Regions from separate parts of the Enterobacter sp. I4 genome, predicted to be linked through region 1. Evidence: predicted binding sites of a transcription regulator. Region 1 holds the regulator's gene; each other region holds the start of a gene.
What was found. Region 1 encodes Fur, which represses iron uptake genes when iron is present. Its sites were predicted from a motif close to ATAATAATGAGAACNACTATCAA; they were not measured.
Positions count from the first base shown of each region.

Region 2: ftnA (non-heme ferritin) is a predicted target of Fur. The motif match lies at 2,211-2,233, and genes of this name have one in related genera.
Region 3: feoA (ferrous iron transporter A) is a predicted target of Fur. The motif match lies at 4,797-4,819, and genes of this name have one in related genera.

Region 1 covers NZ_JALBUO010000003.1:541,581-548,545, reverse strand. Annotated here, with positions in the region: gene glnS (glutamine--tRNA ligase) at 1-1,177, shown strand, start outside; partial or broken gene MOQ06_RS21845 (hypothetical protein) at 1,429-1,497, opposite strand; gene chiP (chitoporin) at 1,623-3,020, shown strand; gene chiQ (ChiQ/YbfN family lipoprotein) at 3,068-3,397, shown strand; gene fur (ferric iron uptake transcriptional regulator) at 3,493-3,939, opposite strand; gene fldA (flavodoxin FldA) at 4,231-4,761, opposite strand; gene ybfE (LexA regulated protein) at 4,917-5,204, opposite strand; gene ybfF (esterase) at 5,333-6,106, opposite strand; gene seqA (replication initiation negative regulator SeqA) at 6,290-6,835, shown strand; gene pgm (phosphoglucomutase (alpha-D-glucose-1,6-bisphosphate-dependent)) at 6,860-6,965, shown strand, end outside.
Region 2 covers NZ_JALBUO010000001.1:1,652,290-1,659,254, forward strand. Annotated here, with positions in the region: gene tyrP (tyrosine transporter TyrP) at 1-1,043, opposite strand, end outside; gene MOQ06_RS07855 (YecH family metal-binding protein) at 1,296-1,532, shown strand; gene ftnA (non-heme ferritin) at 1,569-2,066, opposite strand; gene yecR (YecR family lipoprotein) at 2,267-2,605, opposite strand; gene MOQ06_RS07870 (RpiB/LacA/LacB family sugar-phosphate isomerase) at 2,851-3,489, shown strand; gene azuC (stress response protein AzuC) at 3,843-3,926, shown strand; gene MOQ06_RS07880 (DUF2766 family protein) at 4,034-4,285, shown strand; gene MOQ06_RS07885 (anaerobic C4-dicarboxylate transporter) at 4,356-5,699, opposite strand; gene MOQ06_RS07890 (non-heme ferritin-like protein) at 5,841-6,344, opposite strand; gene MOQ06_RS07895 (DJ-1/PfpI family protein) at 6,849-6,965, shown strand, end outside.
Region 3 covers NZ_JALBUO010000002.1:836,770-843,734, forward strand. Annotated here, with positions in the region: gene envZ (two-component system sensor histidine kinase EnvZ) at 1-726, opposite strand, end outside; gene ompR (two-component system response regulator OmpR) at 723-1,442, opposite strand; gene greB (transcription elongation factor GreB) at 1,670-2,143, shown strand; gene MOQ06_RS16440 (Tex family protein) at 2,231-4,561, shown strand; gene feoA (ferrous iron transporter A) at 4,860-5,087, shown strand; gene feoB (Fe(2+) transporter permease subunit FeoB) at 5,118-6,965, shown strand, end outside.

The sequences.
Region 1 (6,965 bases):
CGGCGGCTTCGAAGAAGGTAAAGCGTGCCTGCGCGCCAAAATCGATATGGCGTCACCGTTCATCGTGATGCGCGACCCGGTGCTGTACCGCATTAAGTTCGCGGAACACCATCAGACCGGCAATAAGTGGTGCATCTACCCGATGTACGACTTCACCCACTGCATCAGCGATGCGCTGGAAGGCATTACGCACTCTCTGTGCACGCTGGAGTTCCAGGACAACCGTCGTCTGTACGACTGGGTGCTGGATAACATCACGATCCCCGTGCATCCGCGTCAGTACGAGTTCTCTCGCCTGAATCTGGAATACACCGTGATGTCCAAGCGTAAGCTGAACCTGCTGGTAACCGACAAGCACGTTGAAGGCTGGGACGATCCGCGCATGCCGACCATCTCGGGCCTGCGTCGTCGTGGTTATACTGCCGCGTCCATTCGCGAGTTCTGCAAACGTATCGGCGTCACCAAGCAGGACAACACCATTGAGATGGCCTCTCTGGAATCCTGCATTCGTGAAGATCTGAACGAAAACGCGCCTCGCGCGATGGCGGTTATCGATCCGGTGAAGCTGGTCATCGAAAACTATCACGGCGGCAGCGAAATGGTCTCTATGCCAAACCATCCGAACAAACCGGAAATGGGCACCCGTGACGTGCCGTTCAGCGGTGAAATCTGGATCGATCGCGCTGACTTCCGTGAAGAAGCGAACAAGCAGTACAAGCGTCTGGTGCTGGGCAAAGAGGTTCGCCTGCGCAACGCCTACGTGATCAAAGCCGAGCGCGTGGAGAAGGATGCAGAAGGTAACATCACGACTATCTTTTGTACCTATGATGCAGAGACGCTGAGCAAAGATCCGGCGGATGGACGTAAAGTGAAGGGCGTTATTCACTGGGTGAGCGCGACGCACGCGCTGCCGGTTGAGATCCGCCTGTACGATCGCCTGTTCAGCGTGCCGAACCCTGGCGCGGCGGAAGACTTCCTCGCCACCATCAACCCGGAATCGCTGGTCATCAAACAGGGCTACGCGGAACCGTCTCTGAAAGCCGCTGAAGCCGGTAAAGCGTTCCAGTTCGAACGTGAAGGTTACTTCTGCCTGGACAGCCGCTACAGCACGGCTGAAAAACCGGTATTTAACCGTACCGTGGGTCTGCGCGATACCTGGACTAAGATCGGCGAATAATAACGCTGCACTGGTCAATGAGAAACAAACGCCGCGTAATGCGGCGTTTTTTTATTTAACGATCATGTCGTTAAGCAAAGGGGGAAAAAGTATAAATAAAAAATGCAGGTCAACGTGGTGCTACTTATTTTTTTGAAAAAAGTTTCTCTGTTTATGAAAAACTGAATCCGCTTAAAATAAATTCTTCATTACCTTGTTACTTACTGAAAACGCGTCTGTTCCCCGCCAGCGCTCACTCCGCGGTAATTGTTACAAGCCGCTACGAAATATGTGCACTTCGTCATAATACTGACTTTTGCCTCATTAAAAGCATTGATAATTCGCGTCGCGAAAAATAACCTAAAGACGGTAGTTAATTCGAGGGTATTTCTGACTACCCCTGACCGTTTGGTCTTTTTATTTTTCGCCGTTTAAGGCGTTTTAATTCGTCAAAGAGGAATAATCTATGCGTACGTTCAGTGGCAAACGTAGTGCGCTGGCGCTGGCTATCGCCGGTGTGACAGCAATGTCGGGTCTGGTGGTTGCGCCAGAAGCAAAAGCAGCCGGTTTCATCGAAGATTCTACCCTCACGGGCGGTATTTATTACTGGCAGCGTGAGCGTGACCGTAAAGACGTCACTGAAGATAAATACAAAACCAACCTTTCTCACTCCACCTGGAACGCCAATCTGGATTTCCAGTCGGGATATGCCGCCGATATGTTCGGTCTGGATATTGCGGCATTTACGGCAATTGAAATGGCGGAAAATGGTGACAGCGGCCACCCGAATGAAATTGCTTTCTCCTCCAGCAACAAAGCTTATAAAGAAGACTGGTCCGGGGATAAAAGCGGCATCAGCCTGTATAAAGCGGCTGCGAAATTCAAATATGGCCCGGTCTGGGCGCGTGGTGGTTATATTCAGCCAACCGGCCAGACGCTGTTAGCCCCGCACTGGAGCTTTATGCCGGGTACCTATCAGGGGGCGGAAGCTGGCGCTAATTTTGACTACGGCGATGCGGGTGCGCTGAGCTTCTCCTATATGTGGACCAACGAGTACAAAGCGCCGTGGCACATTGAGATGGACAAGTTCTATCAAAACGATAAAAAAACAAAGGTCGACTATCTCCACTCGCTCGGCGCGAAGTATGACTTCAAAAACGATCTGGTGCTGGAAGCCGCCTTTGGTCAGGCTGAAGGCTATATCGATCAGTATTTTGCGAAAGCCAGCTACAAATTTGATATCGCAGGCAGCCCGCTGAGCACCAGCTACCAGTTCTACGGTACGCGCGATAAGGTCAGCGATGGCGGCGTAAATGATATCTATGACGGTACGGCCTGGCTGCAGGCGCTGACCTTCGGCTACAAGGTAGGCCAGGTCGATTTGCGTCTGGAAGGGACGTGGGTGAAGGCAGAAGGGCAGCAGGGCTACTTCCTGCAGCGTATGACGCCAACCTACGCCTCCTCCAACGGTCGCCTGGACATCTGGTGGGATAACCGCTCTGACTTCAACGCCGACGGTGAAAAAGCGGTCTTCTTCGGCGCGATGTATGACCTGAAGAACTGGAACCTGCCGGGCTGGGCTGTAGGGGCATCCTACGCGTACGCCTGGGACGCGAAGCCGGGGGATATGGCGACGCCGGACGCTTACTACGATCCGAACTACCGTCTGAAGGAGTCTTCATACAGTCTGGATGCGATTTACACCCTTCAGGAAGGCCGGGCGAAAGGCACGATGTTTAAGCTGCACTTCACCCAGTATGACAACCACTCCGATATCCCGAGCTACGCGGGCGGTTACGGCAACATCTTCCAGGATGAACGTGACGTGAAGTTCATGGTCATCGCGCCATTCACCATCTTCTGATGAAGAGTCCGGCGGGTTAGCTCCCGCCGAACCGGAGACTAAATATGATGAAAAAAATCGTAATCGTCGCGCTGCTGGCATCGGGGCTGGTGGCGTGCGCGCAGGAACCGGCGCCAAAGGAAGATTCTCGCCTGAAGGAGGCGTATAGCGCCTGCATCAATACCGCGCAAGGCTCGCCTGAGAAGATTGAAGCCTGCCAGAGCGTGCTGGACGTGCTGAAAAAAGACAAGGCGCACGAGCAGTTCGCCAAGCAGGAAACCGTTCGCGTGATGGACTATCAGGCCTGCATTCAGGCGCGTAAAACGGGTAACGATCAGGAAGTGGCGAAGCGTTGCGACAAGATTTGGGAAGACATTCGAAGCAATAACGGTAAGTAACCTGCTGTTATCCTCCCCGGTGGCGCTGCGCCACCGGGCTTTTTTTGGGCAAAAAAAAGCCAACCTTTCGGCTGGCTCAGAGTATGAACGCTAACTTATTTTGCGTCGTGCGCGTGTTCATTTTCGCGGCAATCACCTTCAGCGCAGTGACCGTACAGGTACAGGCTATGGTTAGTCAGGCGGATGCCATGACGGGCGGCGATTTCACGCTGGCGTGATTCAATGGAATCATCGCTAAATTCAATGACCTTGCCGCAATCGAGGCAGATCAGGTGATCGTGGTGGTGCTGCTGAGTCAGCTCGAACACGGATTTACCGCCTTCGAAATTATGACGAGTAACAATGCCCGCGTCATCGAACTGGTTCAGCACACGATAGACGGTTGCCAGCCCAATCTCTTCACCCATATCGATAAGACGCTTGTAAAGGTCTTCCGCACTGACATGGTGATTGTCTGGCCCCTGAAGCACTTCAAGGATTTTTAACCGAGGAAGCGTTACTTTCAGGCCAGCTTTCTTTAATGCGGTATTGTTGTCAGTCATGCGGAATCTGTCCTGTTGCTAAACGATTCACTTCTAAAGAAGAAGTGACAGAAAATGCACTTGGGATAATGCGTCTCATTATAGAACTGCCATGGCTAAATGAAAACTGCAAGTCTCAAGCAAAGTATGCTTATAAAAACGTGGTATCACCAACAAACTTGTTCGATGGCACCCACTTTTTACCAGGGGGATATTGTACAGGTCTGAACGAAAAAGTTAAAAGTTTGTAGCAATTAATTTAATCGGTATAACCTGGAAAACGGGCGCAACCGGAGCTGCGCCGCAGGGAAATCAGGCGTTAAGAATGTCGTCCAGGTTCAGCTCTTCGCGGATCTGCTTAACCCATTTTTCAACACGCTCAGCGGTAAGCTCTGGCTGACGGTCTTCGTCAATCGCCAGGCCAACGAAGTGATCGTCATCTGCCAGGCCTTTAGAGGCTTCGAAGTGATAACCCGCCGTTGGCCAGTGGCCGACAATTGCCGCACCGCGTGGCTCAATGATGTCGCGAATGGTGCCCAGCGCATCACAGAAGTATTCAGCATAGTCTTCCTGATCGCCACAGCCGAACAGGGCAACCAGCTTGCCGTTGAAGTCGACTTCTTCCAGCGTCGGGAAGAAATCATCCCAGTCACACTGCGCTTCACCGTAGTACCAGGTCGGGATGCCCAGCAGCAGGATGTCATAGCCCTCGAGATCTTCTTTGCTGCTCTTGGCGATGTCATGCACATCAGCAACGTCTTTACCGAGCTGTTTTTGAATGTTTTTTGCGATATTTTCAGTATTGCCGGTATCACTGCCAAAGAAAATGCCGATGATTGCCATGAGTAAAATAACCTCTTGAAACTTAATGGTATGGTGGCGCAAATTGTCCACGGATAAGGGCAATAATAGCAGAACTGGCAACCCTGCGGAAACAGCTATCACGCAGGACTGCACTCTGTGCTACATGAAAAGGGTAATATTGGGGATTTTCTGAGTTACGCCTTGCCGCGTAAGGCCTCAAGTTGGGCGATCAGCATCTCTTCGATCAGTTCGCTGCGGCTGATGTTGCGCGCGTCAGCCAGCTCGTTAAGCGCATCGACGGCATCGGCATTCAGCTTCAGTTCGACACGCTTAAGCCCACGATTTTTATCGCGTTTAAGCTGGTTGCGTTTATTAATACGCAGCTGTTCATCACGCGAAAGCGGATTCGTTTTCGGTCGTCCCGGTCGACGCTCATTCGCGAACAGATCTAGTGTCGTACGGTCCGTTTGTTCTTTGGCCATGATTCTGAGACTTCGGGGGAAACACGCCGCCCTGCTAATGCCCGGGCGATAAGCGCGCCATCATACATCACCCAAATCCACACGCCAACGACTGGAAGCCCGTCGTCTTCCGGTCGCTGGCTTTTTAATCAATTCGCAGTATCAGTGAGATAGCGACGAATGGCGCGCAGTACGGCATCCGGTTTTTCCGCGTGCACCCAGTGCCCGGCGCCGGCAATCACGTGGGCGCGAGCCTGCGGGAACTGCGCCAGCAGCGTGTCGCGGTACGCGTCAGTGACGTAGGGGGAGTTACCGCCACGGATAAAGAGGGTAGGGTGCGGCCAGGCGGGTACATTCTCCCAGCCCACGATGTGCGAATATTGATCCCACAGCACCGGCACGTTAAAGCGCCATTGTCCGTCCACAAACGATTTCAACAGGAACTGCACCACGCCCTCTTCATCAAGATGGTCGCGCATAACGGTAGCCGCCTGCTGGCGGGTGGAAGCGCCTGACGCCGTCACGGCGCCGATCGCAGCAAAAATTTCATCGTGGCGACGAACGTCGTAATTGACGGGCGCAACGTCAATGACCACCAGCCCGGAGATGCGCTCGGGCGCGAGCGCGGTGAGCGCCATCACCGCCTTGCCGCCCATTGAGTGCCCGATGAGCGTCGCTGTCTGGATATCGTTCGCATCCAGCGTGTCCAGCAGATCCTGCGCCATGGCCGCATAGGTCATCTCCTCTGAACGCCCGGAAAGACCGTGGTTTCGCATATCAACCTGAAGAATTTCATGATCGGTAACCAAATCGCGCGCCAGCACGCCCAGGTTATCCAGGCTGCCAAACAGACCGTGAACCAGTACGATGGGAGAATTATTGTTCGGCGATTGTGCAGTTTGCGCTCGGGTATTCAATTTCATGGCAAAGTTCTTTTTTTAGGTTTGTCAGGTTAGGGTATCATGTTGACCATTCTGCCGCCCGGGGGCAAGGATCCAGTTTAATCCGACTTTTGCCGCCAACCTGGTTTGACGCTATCCGCTGTTGGGATTAGACCTTATAATCTCAATGACTTGTATTCAGATAAGATATCGCACTGGATTAAGATGAAAACAATCGAAGTTGATGACGAACTCTATCAGTATATTGCCAGCCAGACGCGGCATATTGGGGAGAGCGCGTCCGACATTTTACGGCGCATGCTTAAAATTTCCGCCGCCTCACAGCCCGCTTCTGTTTCTAAAGATGTCGTGTCTCAGCCGAGCGTTGTCGCACAAGTAAAACCTGCCGTCATGCCGGCTAAAGACAAAGTGCGCGCTATGCGCGAGCTGCTGCTGTCGGATGAATATGCAGAGCAGAAAAAGGCGGTTAACCGCTTTATGCTGGTGCTGTCTACACTTTACTCACTGGATAACAAAGCGTTTGCTGAGGCGACAGAGTCGCTCCACGGTCGTACTCGCGTTTACTTCGCCGGCGACGAGCAGACGCTGCTGCAAAATGGCAATCAAACCAAACCCAAACACGTTCCCGGTACACCATACTGGGTGATCACCAATACCAATACGGGCCGCAAGTGCAGCATGATCGAACATATCATGCAGTCCATGCAGTTCCCGGCGGAGTTGATCGAAAAGGTTTGCGGTACAATTTAACCCTTGCATCAGAAGGACCAGGCAATGGCAAATCACAGCCGTGCAGGCCAACCTGCACAACAACGCGATTTGATTAACGTCGCTCAGCTGACCGCACAGTACTACGTGCTGAAACCGGTTCTGGGCAACG
Region 2 (6,965 bases), on a different contig from region 1:
TACCCTTGCTGCGGATGCTGCTGGCGGCTTTTCCAGGCCAGCAGGGAAGGCAGGAGCAGGGCCAGAACCGATAACGCCACGCCGGCATATCCCAGCGCCATCACAAAGCCGCGTGGGTAAAAAAGCGCGAAGGCCAGCGGCGGCAGGAAGGTCATTGCTCCCGTCTGTAAACGGCCGGCAGCGGTATTGCGGCGCTGGAGCAGGTCCGCCATGTAGTCAAACAGGCCGAGCGCCACCCCGAGGAAGGAGGTAGCCAGCGCCAGATCCGCAAACAGATGCACCGCCAGCTCTACGTGCGTAGAAGCCACCACGTTGCGCAGGGCAACCAGGAAACCGTTCAGGCCAGAGTGCTCCGCCATCAGGCCAACAAAGGTTGTGGAGTCAATGCTGCCCAGCGTTACCAGCTGCCAGAAAAGGTACGCAATCAGCGGTATGGCGCTGCCGATGATAAACACGCGGCGCAGCTTGCGGATATCGCCGTTCATATAGCTGACGATGCTCGGTACGCTGCCGTGAAAACCGAACGAGGTGAAAATGACCGGGATCGCCGAAAGCGCCAGGCCTTTCTCCAGCGGCATGGCGAGCAGGTTGATCTTGTGGACGTGCGGCGCCAGCAGCACCAGCATCGCAGCCAGGAAGAGGATTTTGGCGCTGAACAAAAAGCGGTTAAAGAGATCGACCAGCGACGTTCCGGCGCAAACCACGCCGCCGCCAGTCAGCGTAAAGGCAATTGCGCCCGTCTCCGGCGAAATCGATGTCCCGAAGCCGTCATTGATGCTTGACGCAATCAGCTCTCCGGCGCCGCTAATATAGGCGGCAGTCAGCGCGTACATCAGGAACATCATGCTAAAACCGGCGATCCACTGCCCGTAGCGTCCAAGGTAGCGTGCCGCCAGCGAGCCCAGGCCGGTATCGGCGGGGACGTGCTGATAGACCTCCAGCAGCAGCAGCGCGGTGTAACACATCAGCGCCCACAGGCCGCCCAGCAGCAGTACGGTTACGCCAAACCCGACGCCCGCGGCAGCCAGCGGCATGGCCAACATTCCTGCGCCAATTGTCGTTCCGGCGACGATAAAAATACTTCCCAGAGTTCTGTTCTTCACGCTTTCCTCTACAACCCTTCGATACCGCAACCTATTCTGCGGCGCAGAGTAAGGGAAAAGCCCCATCTCGTCAAATCACCGTTACATAGGGTGTAATGATTAATTTACAAAAAGAAAAGGGGGAACCTGCGCCAGCGCAAGGCGCGTGGCTGAGGAAGCGTTTAGTCTGCCTTTTATTTGCGGGAGGTAACCATGTCAATTCACGGACACGATGTGCTTAATATGATGATTGAGTCGGGGGAACGCTATACGGAGCAAAGCCTGGTGGCGGCGATAGGTGCCCGCTTTGGCGAAGATGCGCGGTTCCATACCTGTTCGGCTTCGGATATGTCAGCGGCGGAGCTGGTGGCGTTTCTGGCGGCGCGGGGAAAATTTATTCCGGCAGAAGAGGGCTTTTCTACTCACGAAAGTAAAATATGCCGCCATTAAATAAAACGGTGCTGACGGGTCAGCACCGTTTTAACATTAATTCTGCGCGTCGAGGGTCGACAGCTCTTTATCAATAAAGTACAGACCTTCACCGGATTTACCCGCCAGAGATAATTTATCCAGGACGGATTTAAACAGTTTCTCTTCTTCGTGCTGTTCAGCAACATACCACTGAAGGAAATTAAAGGTTGGATAATCCTGGCTGGTCATCGCCGCATGAGCCAGTTCATTAATTTTTTGGGTGATCAGCTGTTCGTGCTCGTAGGTGGCGCGGAACAGTTCATCCAGAGAGCCGTATTCGGCGAAAGGCGATGCCACGTTGTCAATGCGCGGCAGGCTGCCGGTATCCGTAAGATAATCAAACAGACGCTGCATGTGCGTCATCTCTTCCTGGGCATGGCGACGCAGGAACGCGGCCGCACCTTCAAAGCTGTGATAGCTGCACCAGGCGCTCATCTGCTGGTAAAGGAGGGATGAAAAAAGCTCAAGGTTCATTTGCGCATTAAGCTTTTCAATCATTTCGGTTTTTAGCATGGTGCAGCTCCGGTTTATTATTACTGGTTCACGATGAGCGACACTATAATTTGTTATTTAATTATTTGCAAAAAGTAAAATAAATATCTCTTTATTAAAAATACGAATGGGAATAACACGCATTGCCACTCTTTATATTAATTAATGAGAATTGTTTTTGTTCTTATTAAATAGGCTGCCAGCGTGGCTGGCAGCACCCGTTAATACCATGGGTTCTGGTTTGCGGAGGTAACGGCATATCCCATGCATTTGTACTGAATGGTCACGCTTTCGTTCAGACAGAGCGAGCCGCTGATGAGGGTGCAGGTTTTTATCGGCTGCCCGTAGGCGGACGCGGTGGCATACCCCATGTTTTGACAGGCTTTGGCTGCCGTACCGTTATTCACATAGTCGTCAGACCAGGCGTTCTGAAGCAGCGCCTGACCGTAGTCGAGGCGCACAATCCCGTTCGGGGCGTCTACACTGCTTATCTCCGCCTGACGGTTAATGCTGCACCCCGCGAGCATCAGGATCGTTGCGGCCAGGATTACTCTTTTCATAGTTAACTCTGCGTGACGGGAAATACGCTATTGTAAGCCGATCCGCAGGCCGCAATGGGCGGAATAGCCGGAAGATCTCCCCTTACACTTCGCAACGAACCGGGCCAGCCCGCCAAACTGTGAGCGCATCTTTGTTTTTTAAAACAAGTTTTCACTTAATTTGAAAGTGCGTTTGTTTGATAGTAAGGTTAAGGTGAAAAGCTATCCACAGCGGGAACGCCCGCCATGCATTCAGGAGAGACAAGATGAAAATTGCACTGATGATGGAAAACAGCCAGGCCGCTAAAAATGCCATCATCCTTAATGAGCTGAAGGCCGTTGCCGATGAGAAAGGTTTCCCGGTCTATAACGTCGGTATGAGTGATGAAAACGATCACCACCTTACCTATATTCACCTTGGCATCATGGCGAGCATTCTGCTCAATTCAAAAGCCGTCGATTTTGTTGTGACCGGCTGCGGAACCGGGCAGGGCGCGCTGATGTCCCTGAACATTCATCCGGGCGTAATTTGCGGCTACTGCATCGATCCTGCTGACGCGTTCCTGTTCGCGCAAATCAACAACGGCAACGCGCTTTCCCTGCCGTTCGCGAAAGGCTTTGGCTGGGGCGCTGAACTGAACGTGCGCTTTATCTTCGAGAAAGCGTTTACCGGGCGCAATGGCGAAGGCTATCCACCAGAGCGTAAAGAGCCGCAGGTGCGCAACGCCGGTATTCTGAATCAGGTGAAAGCGGCGGTGGTGAAAGAAAACTATCTGGATACCCTGCGCGCAATCGATCCCGAGCTGGTTAAAACCGCCGTTTCGGGCCAGCGCTTCCAGCAGTGCTTCTTCGAGAACTGCCAGGACAAAGAGATTGAAGCTTTTGTCCGCGCCATTGTTGGCTGATTCCGCTTTGCCGGGCAGGGCTATACCTGCCCGGCATGCCGCATTACGTTTTTGAAGATATCGCGCTGCCCGCATCCCGTGCCAGGCGCAGCGTGTCAACCCTCCCTGCTGACGTATCAGCGATCGCCGCTTCATCCCTTGCGTTCCTTCCGTTTCAAAAAATTCTATAAAAATTTACTGGAATTTATAAGCCCGTAACCTGCGGATTTATCGCTACTTTTTTTAACATGCCCGCCGCAATGCAGCCTTTTTGAGCGTGATGTGCGTCACAAAATGGTTGATTTTTGTGATGGTGGTCATATTATAAGCGTATCGACAATAACACCTGCATAACACGTTACTGGAGCAACACGATGAAACTGCGCAAAATCCTGAAAAGCATGTGGGCTAATTACTGCACAACTTTCAAAGACGTCCCACCGGGCGCGATGTTCTGATAAAAAAACCTGCTTCGGCAGGTTTTTTTACGTCTGCGTACGACGAGAGGGAGATGGAAGGGCCTCTGTTTTGCTACTATGGCGGCCTTTAAATAAGGAGAATCCCCATGTCACAAAACCTGAGCGCCGATCAGGAACTGGTATCTGACGTCGTCGCCTGCCAGCTGGTCATCAAACAGATCCTTGACGTAATTGACGTTATCGCACCGGTAGAAGTACGCGAAAAGATGTCGACCCAGCTGAAAAACATCGATTTCACCAACCACCCCGCCGCGGCTGACCCGGTTACGCTCCGCGCAATCCAGAAAGCTATCGCCCTGATTGAGCTGCGCTTCACGCCGCAGGGTGAATCGCACTAGGTAAACCGAAATCAGACACCCTTGCTGATTTTACGCCGAAGGGCGACAGAGCCTGTCGCCCGCAGAAAGATCAGAAGAACGTCTGCACCAGCAGATAGCTCACCACGCAGGCGCAGCTCACGCCAATCAGCCCCGGCACGATAAAGCTGTGGTTGATGATGAATTTACCGATGCGGGTCGTGCCGGAACGATCGAATCCGATACACGCCAGATCGCTCGGATAGGTTGGCAGCACGAAGTAGCCGTACGACGCCGGGAAGAAGGCAACCAGCATTTTCGGGTCGATACCCAGCATCAATCCCATCGGGGCGACGGCGGTTAAGGCCGCAGCCTGGCTGTTGACCAGTTTTGAAACCAGAAACAGCACGATGGCGTACGTCCACGGATGACTTTTCACTATCCCCTCCAGCGCCATTTTCAGCTCGTCGAGATGCGCCTGGAAAAAGGTATCGCTCATCCACGCCACGCCGAACACCGAGAAGATCGCGACCATCCCCGCCTTAAACACCGCCCCGTTTGAAATCGCCGACGCATTTACCCTGCAGGTCATCAGCATTACGGCACCGGCAATCAGCATCATCATCTGTATGACAAGGTTCATCGACAGGGCGGTCATTTTGCCTTTGATTTCAAAGGCCGGACGCAGCGCTGGCAGCGCCCCCAGCAGCACCACTACGGCAATACCGGCGAAGAAGATCCACGTTGACCAGTAAGCCTGTTTCGGGAAGCGCTGATTCATCAGCGTCTCCGTTCCACCATAAATAAACTCCCGCTGTTTCGGATCGTTCAGCTTTTCCTGAAACTCCGGATCGTCTGCCAGATCTTTTCCGCGGCGTAAGCTCCACAGCGCGGCAATGGCAACCCCGGACAGCGAGGCCGGCACGGAGACGGCCAGAATTTCGAGGATCCCCCACCCGTGGCCAATACCGTGCTGCGCACCCAGAATGGAAACCAGCGACACGACGGCGACGGAGACGGGGGAGGCGGTGATGGCCATCTGAGACGCCACCGAGGCGACCGCCATTGGGCGCTCCGGGCGAATGCCCTTTTTTAGCGCGATATCCGCAATGATGGGAAACATGGTGTAGACGACGTGACCGGTTCCGCAGAGAAAGGTCAGCATCCAGGTGGTAAACGGCGCGAGAAGGGTGATGTGCTGCGGATGTTTACGCAGCAGGCGCTCCGCAAACTGCATCATCACATTCAGGCCACCGGCGGTCTGGAGCGTGGCGGCACAGCCGATGACGGCAAGGATGGTGAGCATTACGTCCACCGGGGGTTTACCGGGCTGTAGCCCAAAAACAAAACTCAAAATAAACAGGCCGATGCCGCTTATCAGCCCAAGCCCCATGCCGCCGAAGCGTGTGCCCGTCAGCAGGCAGAGGATAATGACAATAAACTCAATGGTGATCATGCTGCTCCCTCGTCAATGATTGTAATTAACAAATCATTACATGTTGTGTGGTTATTCATTGGGAGCGAGATCGGATTTGTTAAATGTCAGCAAAAGCAGGCAGTTGATACCCGCTTCCGGGCGGAAGCGGGCGAGACGGGCTTAGTGGTGTTGAACGGTGGCGAGGTCGAGAAGATGGCGGTCCGTCTGCTCCAGACCGAGACCCGCGCGTTTTGCATTGCGGATCTCATCTGCGAGCGTTTTCAGCAGCATGCCATCCTGCTGCTGCTCTTTATCCATATCACGTAAGAATTTGAGGGTTGCGATGTCCTGCTGCGCCATGGCTTCATCGGCCAGCTTGCTCAGCCTTGCACAGCGCTGCTCATACTCTTCCAGCGTTTTCTGGAACAGTTCTTCCAGTGAAGAGTAGTTATCTTCAATCGTTTCAAGCTCTTTGACGGTGGGATTTGCACCAAGCGCCTTCAAAAAGTTAAACACGCGCATCATATGCGTGACGTTACTTTGCGCCTGTGAACGAAAGAAGGTGGCAGTGCCGTTCAGGCTTTTTCTGGAACACCACGCGCTAAGGTGCAGATGCAGATTGGAAGCGTAAAACTCCAGGTTCATCTGGGCGTTGAGTTTTTGCATCATCGTTGGGGTAGTCATACTAATATCCTTATTGACTGTTGGACATGATGTCCGCTACATAACCTGACCCGGCAGGTACTGACGACTGAATGGCAGAATAAATTTTCTGCAAGGTATAAGCGTTCGAATATTCACTTCCTGTGTTCGATACGAATAAGCATACGCTTCTCTTTCGCTTAAGAAAACTCTTAATTGGGCTGTGTTTACCATACATTACAAAATTAAATATAGTTGAGAATTATAAACAGGTAAACAAATGCGCCATCAGTTAACGTGTTGATATAAATAATTTATAATCACATTTCGCTCATTTCTGTCGTTTAGGGAAACGTTCTTTGGCGAGAAATTCTGTGAAAGGGTTAAAACGGATTTAATATTCATGAATATATCCTGCTGCTGCTAATTTGAGCTAAATCAATTTTTATTAAATATACCGTTCTGCGATCGCGTCGTAAGATTGTCATCCGGTAAGCGATGGAAATGAAACGATGTTTTATCTTCTTTTATTCGCTGAGGTTTACGATGGCTAAGGTTGCGGTGCTGCTGGCACCTGGTTTTGAAGAGGCAGAGGCAATTATCACTATTGATATTCTGCGTCGCCTGCAGATTGAGGTAGAAACGCTGGCCTGTGCCGCGTCG
Region 3 (6,965 bases), on a different contig from region 1:
GCTGACGCCCGCCATCAGCAGCGTACGATCGTCCGCCAGCTGTTTGACGCCTGCGGCCATATGGTTGAACGCACGCGTTACCGAGCGCACTTCCGACGCGCCGTATTCACGCAGCGGCGGAGGAATAATGCCTTTACCGACCTGTAGAGCCGCATGCTCCAGGTCGACCAGCGGTCGGTTCTGGATACGGATAAACAGCCACGCGCCGCCGATGGCCAGCAGCATAATCGCCAGGGTGTAGCGGAACAGCGGCGAGAAGTCGCCCTGATGGATTTCGGTCAGCGGAACGCGCACCCAGATGTTGGGTGACAGCCAGGTTTTCAGCCAGACAACCGGCGAGCTTTTGTTGACCTCAACGCGTACTTCCGTCGGACCGCCAAGCTGCTGAGCCATCTGCTGACTGAGAAATTCATAGTGCTGCGCCCAGCGCAGGCCCGCGTCTTCCGCCGCTTCGTTCGAATACAGTGAAATGCCCAGCTCGCGGTAGATTTCCCGACGGAACGCCGGGGGAACGACCAGCTGCGTGCCGTCCTCCAGCTGCAGCTTATCGGTCATCAGCATACGCACTTCGTATGCCAGCACCTTATTAAACTGCTGAAGGCTCGGCAGGATCGCAAAGTTCAGCACCACCAGGTAGGTCGTCACCAGGCTGACGAACAGCAGGGTGACGATCAGTAACAGCGTGCGGGCAAACGAGCTTCGCGGCGAGAAGCGCATTCGCCTCATGCTTTAGAGCCGTCCGGGACGAATACGTAGCCCAGACCCCATACGGTCTGAATATAGCGAGGGTGCGCCGGATCTTCTTCCACCATGCGGCGCAGACGGGAAATCTGTACGTCGATAGAGCGCTCCATCGCGGAATATTCACGACCGCGCGCGAGGTTCATCAGCTTGTCACGGGAGAGCGGTTCGCGCGGGTGGCTGACCAGCGCTTTCAGTACCGCGAACTCGCCGCTGGTGAGCGGCATTGGCTCATCTTCACGGAACATCTCACGGGTGCCGAGGTTCAGCTTGAACTTACCGAATGCAATCACCGCCTCTTCCTGAGACGGCGCGCCAGGCAGCTCGTTCGCCTGACGACGCAGCACGGCGCGAATACGCGCCAGCAGCTCACGCGGGTTAAACGGTTTTGGAATGTAATCGTCAGCGCCGATTTCAAGGCCGACAATGCGGTCAACTTCTTCACCCTTCGCCGTCACCATGATGATCGGCATCGGGTTACTCTGGCTGCGCAGGCGGCGGCAGATAGAGAGCCCGTCTTCGCCCGGCAGCATGAGATCTAACACCATCAGGTGGAAGGATTCACGCGTCAGCAGACGATCCATCTGTTCCGCGTTCGCGACGCTACGAACCTGGAAGCCCTGCTCTGTCAGATAACGTTCCAGCAGCGCACGCAGGCGCATGTCGTCATCTACGACCAGAATTTTGTAGTTCTCTTGCATTGTGTGTACTCCCAAAGGTTCGGATAGGCCTGGAACAGCGTATTCTAAAAAAGTGCACGTGTTCGACCAGCAAATTCTGGTATAAATTCTAGACGAAATTGTTACAAAGCATATTTAACAGCAGCTTATCTGTTCATTTCATCACATAAATCATTATTAATCTTGTCTGTTACACTGTGCGCTACGTATTGTGCGCAAAGACAGTTAACCGGCATTAAGGCTGCACCATGAAAACGCCCCTGATCACCCGTGAAGGGTATGAGAAACTCAAAAAAGAGATGGATTACCTGTGGCGCGAAGAGCGTCCTGAAGTGACCAAAAAAGTCACCTGGGCGGCAAGCCTGGGCGATCGCAGCGAGAACGCGGACTACCAGTACAATAAAAAGCGCCTGCGCGAAATCGATCGCCGGGTGCGCTACCTGACGAAATGCCTCGAAAATCTCAAAATCGTCGATTACTCCCCGCAGCAGGAAGGCAAAGTGTTCTTCGGCGCCTGGGTGGAGATCGAAAATGATGACGGCAATACCCTGCGTTTTCGCATCGTCGGTTACGATGAAATTTTTGGTCGTAAGGATTACATTTCTATCGATTCGCCGATGGCCCGCGCCCTGCTGAAAAAAGAGGTGGGTGATTTAGCCATCGTCCAGACGCCCGCGGGTGAAGCAAGCTGGTACGTCAACGAAATCGAGTATGTTAAATAGTCCGAGAGCGCCCTCCCCGGCTGGCATTTTTCGGTGTCAGCCCGTATAACTATCCCCCTGATTTTCGATCCACAAGATGAACTGACCATGATGAAAGAGTCGCTCTGCCGCATTATTGCGGGTGATATTCAGGCCAGAGCCGAACAGGTAGAAGCTGCCGTTCGCCTGCTTGATGAAGGGAACACCGTGCCGTTTATTGCACGTTATCGTAAGGAAGTCACCGGCGGTCTGGATGACACGCAGCTGCGTAACCTGGAGACGCGTCTGGGCTATCTCCGCGAACTGGAAGACCGACGTCAGGCGATCCTCAAATCTATCGGCGAGCAGGGCAAGCTGACCAGTGAACTGGAACAAGCCATTAACGGCACCCTGAGCAAAACCGAACTCGAAGATCTCTATCTGCCGTACAAACCGAAGCGCCGCACGCGCGGGCAGATTGCGATTGAAGCAGGCCTTGAGCCGCTGGCCGACCTGCTGTGGAACGATCCGTCTCACGACCCGGAAACCGAAGCCGCCAGATTTATCGATGCCGACAAAGGCGTGGCGGACACCAAAGCCGCGCTGGACGGTGCACGTTACATCCTGATGGAGCGCTTCGCCGAAGACGCCGCGCTGCTGGCCAAAGTGCGTGACTATCTGTGGAAGAACGCGCATATCGTCGCCACCGTGGTGGCCGGCAAAGAGGAAGAAGGCGCGAAATTCCGCGACTACTTCGATCATCACGAACCCATTTCAACCGTACCGTCTCACCGCGCGCTGGCGATGTTCCGCGGCCGTAACGAGGGCGTACTGCAACTCTCCCTGAATGCCGATCCGCAGTTTGACGAGCCGCCAAAAGAGAGCCACTGCGAGCAGATCATTATCGATCACCTCGGCCTGCGCCTGAACAACGCTCCGGCGGACAGCTGGCGCAAAGGCGTGGTGAGCTGGACCTGGCGCATCAAGGTGCTGATGCATCTCGAAACCGAGCTGATGGGCACCGTGCGCGAGCGCGCCGAAGACGAAGCAATCAACGTCTTCGCCCGTAACCTGCACGACCTGCTGATGGCCGCCCCCGCTGGCCTGCGCGCCACCATGGGTCTCGATCCGGGTCTGCGTACCGGCGTGAAGGTGGCCGTGGTTGACGGTACCGGCAAGCTGGTTGCCACCGACACCATTTACCCGCACACGGGCCAGGCAGCGAAGGCGGCGACGGTCGTGGCTGCGCTGTGTGAAAAATATAACGTTGAGCTGGTCGCCATCGGTAACGGTACGGCCTCCCGCGAAACCGAGCGTTTCTACCTCGACGTGCAGAAGCAGTTCCCGAAGGTAACGGCGCAGAAAGTGATCGTCAGCGAAGCGGGAGCGTCGGTCTATTCCGCCTCCGAGCTGGCGGCACAGGAGTTCCCGGACCTGGACGTTTCCCTGCGCGGTGCGGTCTCTATCGCCCGTCGTTTGCAGGATCCGCTGGCGGAGCTGGTGAAGATCGACCCGAAATCCATCGGCGTGGGCCAGTATCAGCACGACGTGAGCCAGACGCAGCTTGCGCGTAAGCTGGACGCGGTGGTGGAAGACTGCGTAAACGCCGTCGGCGTGGACCTGAACACCGCGTCCGTCCCCCTGCTGACCCGTGTAGCCGGTTTAACCCGCATGATGGCGCAGAACATCGTCGCCTGGCGTGATGAGAACGGTCAGTTCCAGAACCGCCAGCAGTTACTGAAGGTTAGCCGCCTGGGGCCAAAAGCGTTTGAGCAGTGCGCGGGCTTCCTGCGCATTAACCACGGCGATAACCCGCTGGATGCCTCTACCGTTCACCCGGAAGCGTACCCGGTTGTGGAGCGTATTCTGGCCGCCACCCAGCAGGCGCTGAAAGATCTGATGGGCGATAGCAGCGCGCTGCGTAACCTTAAAGCCGTGGATTTCACCGACGAACAGTTCGGCGTGCCGACGGTCACCGACATCATCAAAGAGCTGGAAAAGCCGGGCCGCGATCCGCGTCCCGAGTTTAAAACCGCGACCTTTGCTGACGGCGTGGAAACCATGAACGACCTGCTGCCGGGCATGGTGCTGGAAGGCGCAGTTACGAACGTCACCAACTTTGGCGCGTTTGTGGATATCGGCGTGCATCAGGATGGTCTGGTGCATATCTCATCCCTCGCCGACAGGTTCGTGGAAGATCCACATACCGTGGTCAAAGCGGGCGACATCGTGAAGGTGAAGGTGCTGGAAGTGGATCTCCAGCGCAAGCGTATCGCCCTGACCATGCGTCTGGACGAGCAGCCGGGTGAAACCAACGCGCGCCGAGGCGGTAACGGCGGTGGCCGCGAACAGCAGCGTCCGGCAGCGAAGGCCGCGAAGCCGCGTGGACGTGACGCTCAGCCGGCCGGTAACAGCGCCATGATGGATGCGCTGGCGGCGGCAATGGGTAAGAAACGCTGACCTCTCCCCTCACCCCGGCCCTCTCCCCTCTGGGGAGAGGGTTAGGGTGAGGGGAATAAATCATCTCGTAATATATGAAACCGATTGCATATCCATATTTAAACCACTAGTTATCACTCCGTTAACAAATAAATTTATTATCCCCTTCCGCGTAATTCCGTAAATATTGAGCAAGGTCAATCTGACCGCAAATTAATACGTTTAACAACATCCCGTCACATTTTTATTATTGCTGATAAAAACTATTCTCATTATCATCGCAGTGTAGATTATTTAACCTCTCGTGGAATCAGGCGCTATGCAATTCACTCCAGACAGTGCGTGGAAAATTATCGGTTTTACCCGTGAGATAAGCCCGGCCTACCGGCAGAAGCTGCTGTCACTGGGCATGCTGCCCGGCTCATCGTTCCAGGTGGTGCGCGTGGCGCCGTTGGGCGATCCTGTTCATATCGAAACCCGACGCGTAAATCTGGTTCTGCGTAAAAAAGACCTCGCATTAATTGAAGTTGAATCTCTATCCCGTTAACAAGCCAGCGGTTTTGGTGGGTCTAATACAATGAAAAAATTAACTATTGGCTTAATTGGCAATCCTAATTCCGGCAAGACAACATTATTCAATCAATTAACCGGCGCGCGCCAGCGAGTGGGAAACTGGGCAGGCGTAACGGTTGAACGTAAAGAAGGCCAGTTCACGACGACAGACAATCAGGTCACGCTGGTTGATTTGCCGGGAACCTATTCACTCACCACCATTTCTTCCCAGACCTCACTCGATGAGCAGATCGCCTGCCACTATATTCTGAGCGGCGACGCGGATCTGCTAATCAACGTGGTAGATGCCTCCAATCTCGAGCGAAATCTCTATCTCACGCTACAGCTGCTGGAGCTGGGTATTCCCTGCATCGTGGCGCTTAACATGCTCGACATCGCAGAGAAGCAAAAGCTGCGCATCGACGTCGATGCCCTCTCCGCTCGTCTGGGCTGCCCGGTGGTTCCGCTGGTTTCTACCCGCGCGCGCGGCATTGACGCCCTGAAGCTGGCAATTGACCGCCACACGGGCAACGCCGACGTTGAGCTGGTGCACTACGCGCAGCCGCTGCTGCGCGAAGCCGGCCAGCTGGCGCAGGCGATGGACAACGCCATGCCTGCCAGACAGCGCCTGTGGCTTGGCCTGCAAATGCTGGAAGGGGATATCTACAGCCGCGCCTACGCAGGCGATGCGGCGGATAAGCTGGACGTTGCGCTGGCTCGCCTGAGCGACGAGCTGGACGATCCCGCTCTGCATATTGCGGATGCCCGCTATCAGGCCATCGCCGCGATCTGCGACGTGGTCAGCAACGCGTTAACCGCGGAGCCCAGCCGCTTTACCGCCGCAGTGGATAAAATCGTGCTCAACCGGTTCCTCGGTTTGCCGGTCTTTTTACTGGTGATGTACGTGATGTTCCTGCTCGCCATTAACATCGGCGGTGCACTGCAGCCGATCTTTGATGGCGGCTCTGTCGCTATTTTCGTGCACGGCATTCAGTGGCTGGGCTACACCCTCCACTTCCCGGAATGGCTGACCATTTTCCTTGCCCAGGGGATCGGCGGCGGTATCAACACCGTCCTGCCGCTGGTGCCGCAAATCGGCATGATGTACCTGTTCCTCTCCTTCCTTGAGGATTCCGGCTACATGGCGCGCGCGGCCTTCGTAATGGATCGCCTGATGCAGGCGCTGGGGCTGCCGGGCAAATCCTTCGTGCCGCTGATTGTCGGCTTTGGCTGTAACGTGCCGTCGGTAATGGGCGCCCGTACGCTGGATGCACCGCGTGAACGCCTGATGACCATCATGATGGCACCGTTCATGTCCTGCGGCGCGCGTCTGGCAATCTTCGCGGTCTTTGCCGCGGCGTTCTTTGGTCAGGAAGGGGCGCTGGCCGTCTTCTCCCTGTATGTGCTGGGTATCGTGATGGCTATCCTCACCGGCCTGATGCTGAAGCACACCATCATGCGCGGCGAAGCGTCGCCGTTCGTGATGGAGCTGCCGGTTTACCACGTTCCGCATCTGAAGAGCCTGGTAATACAGACATGGCAGCGCCTGAAAGGCTTTGTGCTGCGCGCCGGTAAGGTGATTGTGGTGGTCAGCATTTTCCTGAGCGCCCTTAACAGCTTCACCCTGAGCGGCCAGGCGGCAGATAACATTAATGATTCTGCGCTTGCCTCCGTCAGCCGGATTATCACCCCGGTCTTCAAACCGATTGGCGTTCAGGAAGACAACTGGCAGGCAACCGTGGGCCTGTTCACCGGCGCGATGGCAAAAGAAGTGGTGGTCGGCACCCTGAACACGCTCTACACCGCTGAGAATATTCAGGACGAGGAGTTTAATCCGGCAGCGTTCCACCTCGGTGATGAACTGCTCGGCGCG